DNA from 3 places in the Blautia sp. AM29-29 genome. Region 3 is predicted to be linked to each of the others. Evidence: riboswitches for the same ligand, from Rfam matches in the RefSeq annotation. Region 3 holds a riboswitch; each other region holds the start of a gene.
The links. A riboswitch is a leader RNA that binds a small molecule or an ion and turns the genes downstream of it on or off. The one in region 3 is predicted to bind cyclic di-GMP.
Positions count from the first base shown of each region.

Region 1: linked by a shared signal. The riboswitch ahead of DW769_RS13705 (ABC transporter substrate-binding protein) and the one ahead of DW769_RS02545 (transporter substrate-binding domain-containing protein) in region 3 are both predicted to bind cyclic di-GMP.
Region 2: linked by a shared signal. The riboswitch ahead of DW769_RS10705 (response regulator) and the one ahead of DW769_RS02545 (transporter substrate-binding domain-containing protein) in region 3 are both predicted to bind cyclic di-GMP.

Region 1 is NZ_QUJD01000020.1:43,536-49,664, reverse strand. Features, by position in the region: gene DW769_RS13705 (ABC transporter substrate-binding protein) at 1-1,226, opposite strand, end outside; cyclic di-GMP riboswitch class I at 1,326-1,401, opposite strand; gene DW769_RS17450 (helix-turn-helix domain-containing protein) at 1,848-2,054, shown strand; gene DW769_RS13690 (glycoside hydrolase family 3 N-terminal domain-containing protein) at 2,078-4,492, opposite strand; gene DW769_RS13685 (glycoside hydrolase family 3 protein) at 4,493-6,129, opposite strand, start outside.
Region 2 is NZ_QUJD01000013.1:71,315-77,443, reverse strand. Features, by position in the region: gene DW769_RS10720 (ParB/RepB/Spo0J family partition protein) at 1-655, opposite strand, end outside; tRNA gene DW769_RS10710 (tRNA-Arg) at 982-1,055, opposite strand; gene DW769_RS16435 (hypothetical protein) at 1,430-1,573, opposite strand; cyclic di-GMP riboswitch class I at 1,683-1,758, shown strand; gene DW769_RS10705 (response regulator) at 1,996-2,304, shown strand; gene DW769_RS10700 (DUF3878 family protein) at 2,479-3,477, shown strand; gene DW769_RS10695 (MATE family efflux transporter) at 3,778-5,109, opposite strand; gene DW769_RS10690 (AIM24 family protein) at 5,274-6,110, opposite strand.
Region 3 is NZ_QUJD01000002.1:185,385-191,513, reverse strand. Features, by position in the region: partial or broken gene DW769_RS02550 (response regulator) at 1-2,604, shown strand, start outside; cyclic di-GMP riboswitch class I at 3,133-3,208, shown strand; gene DW769_RS02545 (transporter substrate-binding domain-containing protein) at 3,298-4,584, shown strand; gene DW769_RS02540 (response regulator) at 4,761-6,092, shown strand.

The DNA of each region.
Region 1 (6,129 bases), on a different contig from region 3:
AAAGTATCATAAGCCTGTATTTCATCCATTTCCCCTGACAGTAATCCGTGAACAGCCTCAAGACTTGCATCAAATGATTTTTGAGCGGAATATCGGATATAAACAGCATTATGATTAATTTCCTCTTCCAGTCCAGGCACATCCTGCATCATGGTTGGAACATCTGTATTCAATGAAATAACACCGCTTCCATCCGCAATCAGCTTTTGCCCCTCTTCTGAAATCATACAATCCAGCACATCCAGCGCAGTATCCAGTTTCTCCCGATCTTTTTCCAGGTTTTTGTTAAATGCAATGTTTAAGGACGGAGTCATGTACACATAGGATTCATCCGATGTCTGTGAAAAGTAAGGAATACGGATCAGCTCCGCATCCATCTGTTTCTGCAGCTGCTGCATAACCGTCGGATGTCCATGAAACATTGCTGATTTTCCTTCGACAAACATCTGGGTTCCTGTATTGATATCAATATTGATATCTTCTTTACCAAAATGCGAGTCCTTAAGAAACTGACTGGTTTCTGAAAAAATACGTTTCCATAATACATCATCAAACTTTACTTCATCCGCTGCAGTCTCTGCACCGTTTCGCCATTCAATACCATCCAGGCTTGTAAACTCACCGATTGCTGCAGCCTGGATGATTTCATTATTAGACCAGTCTTCACCAAGATCCATGGAATACGGTTTTATGCCATTATCATAAAACTGCTGACATGCCTGTACATATTCCTCATAATTTTCTGGAATCTTTACGCCATACTGATCAAACAGTGTTTTGTTGGCAATGATCGTCTGCGGAATACCACAGATTGGCAGCCACTGGATTTCATCCTCCGCATTCTTATAATATTGCACCGCATAAGAATAATACTTGGAAACAACATCATAAGAAGCAAAATCCATAAGATAAGGCTGTAAGTCCTGTGCATCTGTTCCAGAAAATCGACGTACTGTTATAATATCCGGTAATTCATCATGTTCTTTAAAATAACTGTATAAATCGGTATCATTGTTACCTATAATAAATTCAATATCCTGATCTGGAAACTGTTCATGGATATAGGGTGCAATATTTTTCATCAAACGATTTTCCCACAGATAAACGGTAAGATGATCATCATTTATAGATACTTCTTTCTTTGACTGTCCACATCCAGACAAGACAGCAGATGCTACAAGTACACCTGACACCACTGCTATCAGACAACGTTTTGCCTTTTTCATACTTTTATTTTCCTCATTCTTTCCTGATAAAATCATTATTGTTACGTCTATGAAATAACACCGTAAAAAAGCACCGTCAGACAGACAGTGCACCTCATTTTATGCAACTGGCTGCCATTTTAAAGGCCCTGTAGCTTTGCGTCCCAGACTTTCATCTGGTTTGCCAATTTCCTTATTATAGCTTTAATCTTATGTAAAAAACTGATTTTATTATACTTTAGTGTTCTACTATACACAAGAAAAAAATTAACATTTTAACGTTCAAAAACAAAAAAAGAACAGCCGATACATATACTCGAACTGTTCTCTTACTTCCGAAGTCCACGCAGCATTGACATTACTGTTTCCTGCTCATTTGTACTCAGATCATTCCATATCCCTAGAACTTCTTTCTGTTTTTCTGTCAGATTCTCTGAATTATCTTCTCGAAAAAACTGCGATAATGTCACGCCCAAAGCTACACATATTTTTTCAAGTGTGATCAGCGACGGCAGGTTTTCCTGCTCTGGTTCATATGGTACTTACAATTCCACGTTGTATGTGATAAACTATTATTGTCCATTTAGACTACCTTTACAATCCTTTTTACAGCAAGTATACTTATTATATCGAAAAAATAATATGAAAATATCTGCAGAAATTATTAAGATATTGCCAAAACATAGAAAACAAATCACGGAGATAACAGAAACCACACTTCCCATCAGACAGATCGTCCTGCAGACCGGCTTCAGCCAGCAGTCCTATTTCGGAAAATGTTTCCGTGAAAAAATGAACTGCTCCCCACGGGAATACCGCAAGAACAGAACCGAATGCCGCTTTGTATAAAATGGCATCCGGTTCTGTTCTTTTTATTTCGCTGCGGCACTTGCCCAAAACGCTCTATTTCTTCCCGCAACCCATTTATTTTCTTTCACACAGTAGCTTCCTCTTAAACGAATATCTTCTGAAGAACTTCCGACCTCTACTGCATATCGTCCTTTTTCCACTTTCCAGTGCATATCAATGTCCAGAAAAGCCATTTGATCCGTTTTCACCTCAAAGCATACCGTTTTCTTTTCGCCCTTTCGCAGGTGAATGCGCTTAAAACCTGCCAGTTCTTTTACTGGTCTTGTCAGGCTGGCATATTCATCTCGTAAATAAAGCTGGACAACCTCATCTCCTTCACAGCTTCCCGTGTTCTCAACAGCGCAGGAGATCTGAACCGTATCTGCTGCCTTTTCATTTCCCATCGAGATATGTAAATCCGAATATGTAAATGTTGTATACGACAGTCCGTATCCAAAATAATATCTCGGTCTGTGCGGCATATTCACATAATTGGCAAAACCGATACTGCCGCTCTGATCCCAGGAGGAACCATATGGATGATTGTAATAAACCGGAAGCTGTCCCACTCCATAAGCAACGGTAACCGGAAGTTTTCCTCCCGGATTATATATTCCGGTTAAAATATCAACTACTGCTTCTGCTCCTGTTTCTGATGGACTCCATGCTTCCAGAATAGCATCTAAATATTCCTCTGCAGCATCACTGGAAATCGGTCTTCCATCAAAGTGAACGCCAACCAATGGTTTTCCAAGCTGCGCAGCCTTGCGAATAAATGCATCCTGACATTTTGGAAGGTTAATATCAGTACTGTCAATTCCTTCTCCCATTGATGCCATGGAACACGTTCCGTGCTTACCGCCAAGCGTCAGTATCACAATGTCTGCCTGCTTTGCTGCCTGCAGCGCTTCTTCAAAATGACTTTCGTCGTTTCCTGCAATCGGATAGCCATATGCATATAAAATCTCACTTTCCGGAAAGCGGATTTGGAATTCTTCATACAGATTTCTGCATTGCGGTTTCTGTCTTTTCAGGATCTGATCAAACTGCTCTGTCTCATCAGACTGAATATTGGTTCCCGGAACCGTAATAATCTCATCTGCATCTGCCTGTACAACTCCGCTTACACCTGCAATAGAATTGGCAATCGCATAGGTAGACTCCATCATACACATATGTGTGTATCCACCAAACATTTTTCTGGCATACCCGGCATGCGGTCCGATCACCGCGATTTTTTTCCCTTTTGCCGCAATCGGCAATACGCCGTCATTTTTCAGCAGTACCATGGATTCTCTGGCCGACCGCAGGGAAGTGTTCCTGTCTGCTTCCTGCATTACAAGAGCATGAAGCTCTTTTCCTTCCAGCGCATAGGGATTTTCAAATAAGCCCATTCTGAATTTTCCCTCCAGAACCCGCAAAACCGCTGTATCCAAAATATGGATATCCAGTTTTCCACTTGAAAACATCTCTTTTAATTTCTCATTATAGCCAGTACAGGACGGCATCTCGATATCCATTCCCGCATGAAGACACATCGCACCGGCTTCTTCAAATGTTTCTCCAATATGATGTACACTATGCGCATTTCCCACTGCACCGTAATCGCTGATGCACATGCCGTCAAATCCCATTTTTTCCCGAAGCAGTTTCGTAAGCATGTTATGAGAAGCAGATACATCTTCTCCATTCACAGCGCAATAACAAGGCATAATACCTTTCAGATCTGACTCTGTGATTGCTGCCTGGAAAGGTTTTGCAAACACTTCTTCTAAAAGTCGCGTCGGCGTTTCGCTGTGTGTTCCATGAATTCCACCCTGCGAATTATGAAAAGCCACAAAATGTTTTGCCACACTTTCTGCTTTTCTTGAAGCAACTGTATTCTTTTGTATTCCTTTCGTATACGCTGCCCCCATCGCACTTACAAGGGAAGCATCTTCTCCATAACTTTCTCCAAAACGGCCCATACGCGGATCTCTTGCCACATCCAGAACCGGTGCCAGTATATGGGTAATACCACAGGCCGTTTCCTGTCTGCTCACAATTTCTGCAATCTGTTCTTCCAGCTTGGGATCAAAGCTTGCTCCCCTGCCAATCCCAGACGGAAAACTGGTGGAGTCCTGAATGAAGGCCCCGCACAATCCTTCCATATGAAAGATTGCCGGTATTTGATGGGCACTGTTTTCCATCACAATCTTCTGCACTTTTCTCTGCCATGCAGCCACTTCATCAAGTGTCTCCATCCTGCGCATTTCCAGCGTGCTTACTTCTCCCATTCCGTATTTTGTCTCCTGCTGAATTTTTTCAAAGTTATAGGCATCCTGATCAAAAGGAAAAACACAGTTAATCTGTGCCATCTTTTCGTCAAGGCTCATTTCTTTGAGCAGAAGAGAGGCTCTTTCTTTGGCACCCAGTGTATGATCCCTATATGATTTCATTTAAATACGCTCCCCTTTCTCAAATAACTTCAGAACATGTAACAATCTTGCAACACTCCTTTCCAGATCTTTTCTGGTAATCCGTCTCTCCTGATAGGCCTGCAAAATCTGCCGGATCACCGGCGGGCCACCCGGCATCACGATATCATTTCCCGCTGCCACAGCATCGCCGCCATCTGCGACAATATCCATATCGCCCCAGTCAGTAACGACAACACCATCAAAGTTCCATTCTTCCCGTAAAATATGCGTACACAAATCTCGATTTCCAGCTGCAAGAACCCCATTAATTTTATTAAACGATGTCATAATAAAAGATACTCCGGCATCTCGAACCAACATTTCAAAAGGTTTCAGATAAAGTTCCCGCAATGCACGTTCCGTAAGGATGGAATCTACCGCATCGTACCGCTTCTTCGCACTTCCTCTTCGATACGTTTCCTGTTCATTCACGGCAAAATGTTTGGGGCAGACGCGGACAGGATGATTTTCCTGAACGCCCTTTGTAATCTGGACCGCACAGATTCCGGTCAGATAAGGATCCTCCGAAAAATATTCAAAATTTCGCCCGCAAAGCGGATTCCGGTGCAGATTGACTGCTGGTGCCAGCCATACGTCAACCGCTTTCTTTTCGCACTCTGCGCCAACCGCATTTCCAAACGCTTCCCACAGTTCTTTATTGAATGCGCAGGAAATCAGCATAGCCGTTGGCCAGGCCCCCGTTCCCACACCTGCCGGTCCATCTTTATAAAAAATGGAATGAATACCTTTTTCTGGCATAGCCGGGGAGACATATCCTTTTGCTCCGACTGGATGATCGTTTTTGGTCAGTGGATTTCCCTGACCATCCAATATAGTTTCCGGCTGTTCCTGTTTGCTGAACGCTGCAAATGGAATCCCAGGTCCATACCCCACACACAATGCAGCCAGCTGTTCGATACTGAAATTTTTTACTTGTTCCATTTCATCCCGTAAAAGATCATATCTTTCCTGCTCTTTTAAACCATCGGTCTCTTCTTTTTTCTTTTCATGCATTCGGACCTTTTTTCGTCCTTCTCTTGCAGATAGTACCTGCAAATGCTCTACATTGCAGTTTTGTACGCAAAGACGATTCACACATTTTTTAATTATGTAATCTTCTCTTATCTGGATTTCTCCTGCAAAAATTGTCTCACGGGATGAATTTCCGATAAAAAACTGATATTTTCCCTTTTCCAGGATATATGATGCAGATGTCTCAACATATCCTGCCAGATCCTGCATGGATATTCGAATCGAAATATTCTGCTTCTCCCCCGGAGCAAGAAGTCTCGTTTTTGCAAAGCCTTTTAATTCTTTTTCCGGTTTTTCCGACTCTGTACCAGAACAGGACAAATAAAGCTGTATCGTTTCTTTTCCTGCATAATTTCCGGAATTTGTTACCTCCGTAATAAATTCCAGCTCTTCTTTTTCCTGTTTCATCTCTTTCGGAAGAATCGTAAACGATGTGTAAGACATTCCATATCCAAAGGGGTACAATACCTGTTTCCGAAAAGTATCAAAATAGCGATACCCCAGATAAATGTCTTCCTGATACACCGTTACCGGGCTTTTCGTATATCCTGTACTTCCATTTGCCTTTGCATCCAGTCCATAAT
Region 2 (6,129 bases), on a different contig from region 3:
AAAAAGAAATGATCTCATCATCCAGTTTCTGCAACATTTCCGGTATCAGTTTTGTCAGTGAGATATAACGCTGCACTTGTTTTGGGCTATCACCACAATCTTCACTGATGATTTCTATTGCCCGCTTTCTTGGTGTTTTGTGGTCAACTTGGCTTTTTTTTCGACCACTTTTTCTTTTTAATACGTCATTCTTCAGTTTGTAAGCAAAAGCTTTTTCACTGTAGCTGATCCTTTCTCTGTGAAGATTGGAATCTACCATGCTCAAGATGGAATCATCTTCACTTAATACCCGGATGATTACCGGTACTTTACGGTATCCCAGTTTCTCCGCAGCATGTTTTCTTCTGTGACCGGATATGATCTCATAGTATCCATCCGGTACCGGTCTGACGATCAGCGGATTTAATATTCCATACTTCTCAATGCTTTCCTGCAGAAGAAACATTTCCTTATCATCTTTCACCTGAAACGGATGCTCTTTGAACGATCGAAGACGCTCAATCTCAATTTCTATGATTCTTTCTTCGTTTTCTTCTGATTGTCTGTTTGGTTTAGTCATCTTGACTCCTTTCCTCCGGGATTCAGGAAATAAAAAATGCCTGCCTGGAACTTTTATAGATAGTAAAGTTCCAAACAGACATTGCTGTTTGACCATTAGCTGTAGCTAATAGAATTGAATACTGTTTCAGCTAATTCATGTTTGCAGGTTTGGGAGAGATTGTTTCTTTTCCCGCCTTTTCTCTGATTTACATCCCCGAATAAGGGGTGACAACAGAGCGGAACCCAAATGTTAGCTGGACTTTCTAAAACCCATGTTTGCAAACCGGTAATTTTGATTAGCTGTCAGCTAACAAAAATCGGATTGCGTTAGCTGGAAATTGATCATTTTGAATGGAATTTTGTGTCACGAACGTGATTTGAAAATAACAAAAGCGTTCGTTGTCAGCTAATCCAGCTAACATTTTCGAACGCTTTGAAGCCCGTCGCCAAGAGGATTTGAACCTCCGACCCCTCGCTTAGGAGGCGAGTGCTCTATCCAGCTGAGCTATGACGACACATGCCGCAACCCCTTGATTTTACTGGGTTTCTGGGATTTTTCCCTTCGGCCATATATAAGATTATCAACTCTTTTTCGAGTTGTCAATCTACAGATTTTTTTGATTCGGTAACATTAGAACATTTCCCCATTTGGGGAATGCTTTGTTGTCACCATTAGCATTTTTCAGAATAGATTCGAACTGAAAGTTGTTTTTCATTTTTTCCCTTTGGGGAATGCCTCGGCTTTCTCTTAGGAGGCGGACACTCTATCCTACTGAGCTACAGAAACAAAAATTATAAATGTTTCAGCCAGGTCAGCAACAAAAATATTATACTATATTTTTGCTGCTTTTTCAAGACGAAACACATACTTGCGATTCTGCAGTTTACTTCAGGAATTTTCCATTGTGAGTACCTGATAAATTCTCTTATAGGCTTTTTCATAGGTCCAGCAGCCTTCGACATTGTTGTAGTATTCATTATTTTTTTCGACAACATATTCTAAATCGTTTTCTGTCATGAGTCTGTATTTCATCGTACACCTCCAATGTTAAAAACAGTAATCTGCCAAAATCCAGAGGTCATTATATCATATTCCGATGGGAAAGGAGAAGAGAGTCTTACAGCAATGAATTAAAATAAAAAAAGAATCTCGGCAAAGCAGTCGAAAGGCTGTGACGCAAAGCTACAAGGCCTGTAAAATGGCAGCCAGCTGCGTAAATATGGAACATTTCTTATAAAATAAATAGGGAGAAATGACTGAAATGCACGGTAGGAGAATCTATGGTGCTTTTTTATTGCCTGCGAAAAGAAAATACGAGAGGAGGAGTTTGCATTTTCCCGCCATCCGGCGATCACCGCATTTACGAGCATGAACGTGGAGACACCGACCATCGTGGCGTATCTGTTTGACCACCCGCTGTATCTGGTGGCACTGATTGCAGGTGTGCTGCTGTTCTGCTTGCGGAGGATAATGCACTGAATGCAGAGGTTGCGACGGAGCTGCTCGGAAGCCTCGGCCTTGTCGTGGACTGGGCGGAGAATGGTTCCAAGGCCGTGGATCAGTTTGAAGCGTCGGATCCGGGAAGCTATTTTGCGATCTTCATGGATATGCAGATGCCGGTGATGGATGGCATCGAGGCGACGAAAAAAATTCGAAACAGTGTGCGTGAGGACAATGATGTTCCGATTTTTGCGATGACAGCAAATACTTTTGCAACGGACCGCAAGCGGTGCGCGGACGCGGGCATATTCCGAAACCGGTGAATTTAAAAGAGATTCAGACGACGCTGGACGAGAAAGTGCGGACGGCATGTGCCGGATAACGGGACGGATTAATAACAGAAAAATTTGGAGAAGGGGCTCTACTGCTTTGGATTGCAGTGGAGCCTTTTTATGGTGTATCATAGGAAGTAAAAGAAAACAGGGGAGAATCACGGAATGGAAATTGCAGAAAATATCACATGGACCGAGGAACTGGAAAGGCTGGATGTGCTTCTTTCGCAGGGGCAGTTCGAGCTGCTGCTTCCGGGTGAGCGGTACGGGGGAGGAGAAAAGGAGATCTGGCTTGTCTATCTGATGAACGATGCGGCAGAGAGCTTTCTCGTTTTTCATGACGCGGAGCTGACGGGAACGTATCAGAAGGAATACGAGGGAGAAATAGATGCCGCACTGGAAAAAGACGGGGAGCAGTACGTTCTGATCGTGCGGCAGAAAGAGACGGTGTGCACGCTGTTTTTCAGCCGCCTTTCACTGGAAGTGCATCTGTTTGATTACGGAAAAACGGGTCATTTCTGGGTGGACGGATACGAGTATCTGCGGCAGATTGAGTTCCGTATTGCGATCCTGCGGGACAAGCTGGAATACCTCGGCGAGGCGTTCTGCACCGAGGAAGAAATGCGTCTGGCATCGCTGGCCAATTTCCCGCCGCTCAATTTCTGCTGCTACCCGGCCGTGCCGGATCAGTATCTCGTACCGTCATGCCCGTGGTGGGAAGCGACGGAAGAGGCAATTACGGAGATGAAAAAACTGGCATCGGAGGCAGGCGATAAAGTGCTGCTGTGGTATCTTGCACTTTATGAAAAATGGCAGGGAAAACTCCTCGCAAAACAGATCGCAAAACTGCTGCATACGAGCCGCCACGCGAAAGTCGTGGATTTACTGGAAAAAAAACTGGCCCGCGAAGCACAGAATTATCCGAAACGACGCTTCACCGGCGAAGAAGGAACCCAGATCCGAAAAATCCAGGAGCAGGCAATGAAACGGAAAAAGATACTGGAAGCCGAAGGAAAACGCGCATCATTGCTGCGCGAGGAGCCATTCTTTTATGCACGGGATTCGGTGGAATATAAGGTCCATCTGATGATCTGGGGAACGAGAGGGAAAGAGCGGGTTGTGGAGGTTGAGACGTTTAAAATTTCCAGAACGCAACGGCAATGATCAGCTCCTTTACGGACGAGCCGGAAGTGATTCAGTTTTAATGCCAGTAGACAAGAAGTCCCCCGCTTCTAAAGTGGTGGGATGAATTGTTAAAAGAAACATAACGGCAGTGGCGGGCGGAGAGAAATCGGTATCCTCCACAGACATGAGGCAAGTCACAGTCGAACTATTTTCGACATGTCAGACTCCGTGAAAATACCGACTGTGAATTGAAACAAGGGATAAGGTAAAATAGAAAGCGCTTATTTGAGGCGGGAATGAAATCTCAAATAAGCGCTTTTTCTATACGCTGCCGCCAAGTCAGGCTGCGGGCAGTTTATAATATTTCGATGTATGCTGGCGGTAGAGCAGCAGCAATCCGCGGATGCAGAGCTCGATAGCCATGGCGATCCACATGCCGCGCAGGCCGAGCGGGGTGATGAGAAGCACCGCGAGACCGAGGCGGATGACCCAGATGCTGCCAAGGTTCAGAAGGCTTGGCACAAACGTATCGCCTGTTCCGCGGAGGGCTCCGGCGGCAACGATGGAAGCGCCGAAAAACGGCTCGGCGAGCAGTTCGATGCGGAGTACCTCGGCGGCAAACGAGCGCACCTGCGGGTCAGGAGTCAGAATGCTAAAGACGAACGGACAGAAGATCATCATCAGACCTCCAGTGATGGCCATCAGGACTGCGCCCATGGCAATGCAGATATTTCCGTAGCGTTTCGCCAGCTTGTAATTTCCGGCGCCGTAGCTTCTGCCGACGAGCGTTGTCGCGGCGGAACCGATGCCGTAGCCTGGCATGTAGCAGAGGCCTTCGGCGGTGACGGCGAACGAATTGGCCGCAATCGCAATGGAGCCGAGCGGGGCAATCAGCATGGTGGCAGCAACCATGGCGCTGTTCATCGCGATTTCCTGTACGGCAACCGGCACACCAATTTTGAATGCAGTTTTCAGAATTTTCGTATCAAAAACCGTTTTTTCCTTCCGGCGGAGACGCAGCCGCGGATTGCGGACACAACAGAACCAGGCACCCGTGAGGCTGATGACGGCGCAGGCCAGCATCGTTCCCATACCGGCACCCATGACACCGAAAACCGGAATCAAAAGAGCATTGAAAATGATATCGAGCACGCACATGACGGCATTTAAAATACTGGGCATCACCATATCACCGCTGCACTGCAGGAAGGACGACATCAGCGAGTTGAGCTGGGAAAACGGAAGCATGATGGCAAACATCATAAAATAGAGCGTGGCATTCCGCCGGATCTCCTGCGCACCGCCGAGCCACCCCGGCAGCGGATGACTGATCAGAAGCCCGATCAGGCACAAAACAGCCGACACAACAAGCGCGGACGCGATGCCATGCCGCACAACATCCCTTGCCTTCTTGTCATGATTTCCCCCGATCTGATGCGCTACCTGAACAGAAAAACCGGCTGAAACCGCATAAATCGTACCGCTGAGGAGCCACGTCGTCGACGAAACCAGTCCGATCGCCGCCGAAGCATTCGCCCCAAGCGCGCCGACCATCGCGGAATCAATGTATTGCATCGCAATCGTAGTAATCTGTGTAAGAATCGCAGGCAGACTTAATCGCCCGACCTGCTGAATCTGCGGTTTCAGTTCAGTCCAGTTTATTCTATTCATCATTTTCTCCAGAACATGTATTTTATCGTATGGTTTTTCTTAAGAATGTAAAGATAAATGCGTATTTTACGCTAACATGTTTTGAAGAAAGTGTCAATCAAAAACGAGGTTTAATTTGACTTTTTTCTATGCGTATTAGGCATAGGGGCGGAGAGGATTCGAATTTAATTTTCCGGCGGAAGGTTGTTCTTCACAGCGGGGTTCGCCTGGGTCGTGTTGGTTGCAGTCGGCAGGGAATCTGTCGGGGCGACCGGGCTCATGAGGACGCGGCCGGTTCCGCGGTAGACGTTGACGAGGCCTTCACCGCTGACGGCGGAGCCGACGAGGGTTTTGGTGGAGCGCTCTACGGTGAAATCAAGGTTGGAGGACCAGCAGACGGCGAGGTTTCCATCGATTTTCAGTTCGTCGTTTTCGAGTTCGACTTCGATCAGCTCGTCCTCAGGTACGTTGCTTTCGAGGGCAACGGCGCCTCTGCCGACGAGGCTCAGATTGAAGAAGCCTTCGCCGCCGAGGACAGCGGAGGAAATGCTCTTGCGGGCGGTCAGTTTGGTTTTGACTCTGCCGTCGCAGGCGAGGAACATGCCGTCCTCAATCGTCATTCCGGAGGAGCCCCATTTCTCGACATCCACAAGAATGATGTATTTGTAGGTCGGTTCCAGCACGAGATATCCGTCGCCGACGTACTCCGGTTTTACGGCAGATTCCTTTGTCATGGCGCCTTTGATGGCCTTTCCGAACAGGTCGCCGATCCCTTTGATTCCGGCGGTCGCCTGTACATGGCCGCCCATCCACTGCATCGCACCGGACTGGATAATCGCGGAGTGCTCCTTGTCCAGTTCAATGACAACCTGGCGGCGGCGCACATTCATTTTGCTCATGTAATACTCCTCCATGGCAGTCATCGGCGAGACGCTGGAATCCTGGAGATATTCCATGACGTGGAAATTTTCGATGGACTTGGTGAATTTCCGGTTTTCGTTTTCGAGATTTAAAATTTTCATAGGCACGTTCCTTTCTTTC
Region 3 (6,129 bases):
GACTATAAGAGGGTAACAGGAGAAACTGGGTACCTTGGATTGCAGGAAAATATTGAAGAGGAGATCCGGCAGGGAAAAGATGTGATCGCGAATGTAGCAGTTCCCGGAAAATCCCAGCAGCTTGTTTTTGCCACACCTGAGGCTCATGGAATTTATCAGGGATTTGAATACGATGCAATTGCCATTGCTTATGAAAATTCTGATATCGTAGATGTGCTGGATATTTCTGCTTTCCATGGAAATGCTCAGAGTTTTATTGTTCATTCGGATGGTCGTGTTGTAATTGCTCATTCTTCCGAGTTATGGGGGAACGTGTATAATTTCTTCGGCTTTCTGAGAAGGCATTCTGATATGTCTGAAAAAGAGATCAATGTCCTTTTGGAGAAGTTTAAAGCGGGACATACTGATGCGATGTTGCTGAATCTGGATGGAAGAAATTATTATCTGGTCTATGAAAAATCGGATATTCAGGACTGGATGTTTCTGGGACTTGTCCAGTCTGATATTGTCAATGCCAGTATGAATAATCTGCAGTTTACCACGATGCTTCTTGTTGGAGCTGTTGTACTTTGCATTGCTGCCTTTTTTATCAGTCTTATTATCCAGAAAAACAGGACAAATCTCAGAAGAAAGGATGCGGAGATCCGGTACCGTGATGAGCTGTTTCAAAAGCTTTCCATGAATGTGGATGACGTTTTCCTGATGCTGGATGCCCAAACATATCAGACGGATTACATCAGCCCTAATGCGGAAAAACTGCTGGGTATTACAGTAGAACAGATCCGCAAGGATATTCGTGTTTTAAGAAAACTGCACCCTGCAGATTCCGAAGACTCGCAGAAGAATCATCTGAAAGAAATTCCGGTTCATGAACAGCAGGAGTGGGATTTTGAATCTATACATCAGAAGACAGGGGAAAGGCGCTGGTTTCATAATATTGCAATGGGAAGTGAGGTAAACGGGGAAAAGAAATATATTCTGGTTATGTCAGACCGTACCTCTGACTGGAAAATGAACCAGGCTCTTTCTGAGGCAGTCCATGCGGCAGAGACTGCAAATAGGGCGAAGAGTATTTTTCTTTCCAATATGTCTCATGATATTCGGACACCAATGAATGCGATTATTGGATTTACGACACTGGCTGTAAGTAATATTGATGACAAAAATAGGGTTCAGGATTATCTGGGCAAAATTCTTTCTTCCAGTAAGCATTTGCTTTCACTGATCAATGATATATTGGATATGAGCCGGATTGAGAGCGGAAAGATCCATCTGGAAGAAACAGAAGTCTGTCTGTCGGATGTGCTTCATGATCTGAAGACGATCATCAGTGGACAGATTCATGCGAAGCAGCTGGAGCTTTATATGGATGCCATGGATGTTACGAATGAGGATGTCTATTGTGACAAACTGCGGCTGAACCAGATACTGCTGAATCTTTTGTCAAATGCGGTTAAGTTTACTCCGGCAGGCGGAACCGTTTCTGTCCGTCTCAGACAGTACCCGGGAAAAGCAAAAGGCAGCGAACTGTATGAATTTCGGGTAAAGGATAACGGAATTGGAATGAGTCAGGAATTTGTACAGAAGATCTTTTCTCCTTTTGAGCGAGAGCGGACTTCTACAGTCAGCAGGACTCAGGGTACGGGACTTGGAATGGCCATTACCAAGAACATCGTGGATATGATGGGCGGTACTATTGAGGTTCAGACAGAGCAGGACAAGGGCACCGAGTTTATAGTCCGTCTGCCATTTCGGACTCAGCCTGAGCATCATTGCATAGAGAAGATTTCGGAACTAGAGGGTCTTAAGGCATTGGTTGTAGACGATGACTTTAACACCTGTGACAGTGTAACAAAGATGCTTGTAAAGGTTGGAATGCGTTCGGAATGGACAGTCTCGGGTAAAGAGGCTGTTCTCCGTGCACGACAGTCAATGGAGCTGGGGGATGCATTTCATGCTTATATCATCGATTGGCTTCTGCCGGATATGAATGGAATTGAAGTTACACGTCAGATCCGGAGTCTTGATGACAATACGCCGATCATTATTCTGACTGCATACGACTGGTCAGATATCGAAACAGAAGCCAGAACTGCAGGAGTGACTGCATTCTGCGCGAAACCTCTGTTTATGTCAGATATCAGAGAGACTCTGATGGCTGCCATCGGTCAGAAACAGGCCCGGGCAGAGGATAAGATTCTTCCGGCAGCAGATTTAGATTTCAGAGGCAGGCGTATACTTCTTGTGGAAGATAATGAACTGAACAGTGAAATTGCAGTGGAAATTCTGAAAGCATATGGATTCCTGGTTGATACAGCAGAAAATGGAGCAGAGGCAGTGGAGAAAATTAAAAATTCAACACCGGAGGATTATGATCTGGTACTGATGGATGTGCAGATGCCTGTAATGAATGGATATGAGGCTACCAGGCAGATTCGTGCGCTTACTGATCCGGCACTGTCGGGAATTACCATTCTTGCCATGACTGCTAATGCTTTTGATGAGGACAGAAAGAAAGTTCTGGAATGCGGTATGGATGGATTCTTATCCAAGCCAATAATTATTGAAGAATTGATTGATACGTTACAAAAGAATCTGGATTAGGCGCCTGGAACATCATAAAACCCACAAGGTAGAAGAGGGAAATGGAAATCAGGCAATCAGGAGCCTTCCAGGTGCATGGGAAAAGCAGACAGGAAACAGAGGCTGTGTATCGGAGAAACTGTATCAGCTTTGTGATACAATGGTTGCACCGGAATATCGTCCGCTGATACGTCCATTTCGGGTGTTTCTACACTTTCAGCCAGATTGAAGACGGAAGAATGTATTTATACAGAATACAGGATGTGTGATGGCAGCTGGCACAGGATGCTTTTTATTGTAAAAAAGCGGGATGAGTCTGGAAATGTAACCCATGTTTTATGAAAATCCGGCAGTGCAGGCGAAGGTGAATGAGCAGGTAACAGTAATGTCCATGCTTCGTGGACTTCGGAAGTAGAAGAACAGTTCGAGTATATGTATCGGCTGTTCTTTTTTGTTTTTGCACATTAATACGACAATGTTTTTCTTGTATACAGTAAAGCGCTATAGTATAATAAAACTAGTTTTTTTACATACGTTTAAAAGCTATAATAAGGAAATCGGCAAACCAGATGAAAGTCTGGGACGCAAAGCTACAGGGCCTTTAAAATGGCAGCCAGCTGCATGAAATGATGTGCACTGTCTGTCTGACAGTGTTTTTTTGTGGTGTTATTTCATAGGCGTAACTATAATAATTTTACTGGGAGAGAGAAAAATATGAAAATAAATAAATCAGTATTGCAAAGGGGTATCATTTTAGTATTGTGCAGCTGCATCCTTTTTTCAATCTGTCCGGTTTATGCTTTTGCAGCAGAAAATCAGAAAGAGAGAGTTGTCAGGATTGGTGTACCGGATGATACATATGATAAGATAAATGAAAATGGAAAAAGAAGCGGATACGGCTATGAATATCTGCAGAAAATCGCAGGTTATACCGGGTGGAACTATGAATATGTAGATTGTACATGGGAAAATTGTTTTGACAAATTAAAAAATGATGAGCTGGATATGATAGAAGGAATCTCTTATACGGAGGAACGGGCAGAGACTATGCTTTTTTCCGCTATTCCAATGGGAGACGAAAGATATTATGTCTACGTAAAACCCGATCATACAGACATCTCATCCTCTGACACTGCATCTTTCAATGGGAAAAAGATTGGGGTGCTTATGGGTTACCTGTCGGAAATGGTATTGAACGAGTGGGAAAAGAAATATGATCTGCATACACAGCATGTCAATGTTTCAAATAATGAAGATGCTTTGAAGAAAATTGCAGACGGAGAAATTGACGTTTTTGTATCGTTAGAGGATTCCCGTCTGGGTGGGTACGGAATGGTGGCCTTAACGAATCTCGGAAGTTCAAAAATATATTTTGCGATTGGCCAGAGTCATTCTGATTTAAAGACAGAGCTGGATAATGCTATGAGAAGGATCACAGATGATGATCCTTATTATGCAGATGAACTGCATAAGCAGTTTCTGTCAGTGGCCAGTGTATATTTTCTGACGGGAGAAGAACAAAAATGGCTGTCAGAGCATGGAGAAATCAAAATCGGTTATTTGATAAACGATGGCGGGGTCAGTACTCTTGATACAGAAACCGGAAAAGTGAGCGGCCTGATCACGGATTACATCCAGCTTGCACAAAACTGCCTGAAAGGGCAGACTTTGAAATTTAATATCAAGGGGTATGATTCACAAGAGGATATGCAAAAAGCGTTGCATGATGGAGAAATTGATATGATTTTTCATGTGATGCAAAATACGAATGCTGCCGAAGACCTGGGCTATGATCTGACAGATACTGTCTGGAAGTATAATATGGCGGCTGTAACGGTTAAAAAGAGTTTTGATGAAAATGCTGAAAATACGGTTGCGATACCAAGAGAAGAGAGTGATTTGAAGTCTTATGTTTCCTATAATTATCCACAGTGGCATGTGAAGGAATATGCTACCTGGATGCAAAAAAGGCTGTATATAATGGAAAAGCAGACTGCATGATTATGGCCTCAGGCAAGCTGAAACAATATTCCGATGATAATAAACTGTACAGTGTTTTTCTGGAAAAGTACGGTATGGTGTCGTTTGCAGTCAGACGTGGAAACAGCATGCTGCTGTCTGTCCTGAATAAGACGATAAAAACAATGTCTGCTTCAAAATTCTCCAATGCTGTGTATATGTATGACAGTAATCTGAAGAAAGTTACGGTAAAGGAGTTTATAAGGGACAATTTCTGGAGTTTTATGTTGCTTGTTGTATCTGTTTTTTTGATCGTGCTGATACTGATACTTGGATTCCTCCGAAAAGCCAGAATTGCAGAGAAAAAGGCAAAAGAGGCACAGCAGCAGGCAGAAAAGGCGAACAGTGCAAAGACACATTTTTTGAGACAGATGAGCCACGATATCCGGACACCTTTAAATGGAATTATTGGGATGATCAATATATCAGAGCGTTATTATGGCGATAAAGAAAGATTATATGAATGTAAAGCAAAGGTAATGGAATCCATGGACTATCTGCAGTCCCTTCTAAATAATGCTCTGGATATCGGAAAAGTAGAATCTGGAACATTACAGTTGGTAAACAAGCCATTTGATCTGGTTGCAATGCTCGTAAAACAGATTTCGATTATTGAGACAAATGCAAAGGAGTATGGTATCCGCTTTGAAGGCGGAGCTTCCATGAGTACTTTTCATCACAGATATGTTATTGGCAGTGAGGAATATCTAAACCGTCTTCTTATGAATCTTGCCGGAAATGCCGTTAAATATAACCGAAGAGGTGGTAAAGTAAGCCTGTATTTCAATGAGATTTCAAGTGATGACAAGACGGCAGTTTTTGAATTTGTATGTTCCGATACGGGACTTGGTATGAGCGAAGAATTTCAGAAACATGCATTTGAATCCTATGCCCGGAAAGGAAAAGAAACAACGAATGGATATAGTGGTGCCGGACTTGGACTTTCTATTGTAAAAGATATTGTGGACAGGATGAATGGAACAATCAAACTGGAAAGTAAAGAAAATGTAGGTACAACGTTTACCGTTACGATACCACTTGAGATTGATCATAATGCTGAGAAGGAACAGCAAAAAAAAGTGGAAAAGCCTGATCTGTCGGGGAAGAGTGTATTATTAGTTGAGGATAATGAGCTAAATCTGGAAATTGCAAAAATGCTGCTGGAAGATGAAAAAATGGTTGTGACTACGGCAGAAAATGGCAAGGAGGCTGTGGATATTGTTTCTCAGTCAGTTCCAGGCAGATTTGATTTTATTTTTATGGATATTATGATGCCGGTAATGGATGGATTAGAAGCAGCCAGACAGATAAGAACATTGAACCGTAAAGATACAAAAGAGATACCCATCATTGCGATGACAGCGAATGCATTTCAGGATGATATCAGGAACTGCATAGATGCCGGAATGAATGCACATATTGCAAAACCCATTGACAGTAAAAAAATAGAGGACACTTTGCTATTGGTTTTAAAACAAAAAATGCAGTAAGAAAATTCTTTGTGTTGTGTTTCTGGCAGCCCCGGTC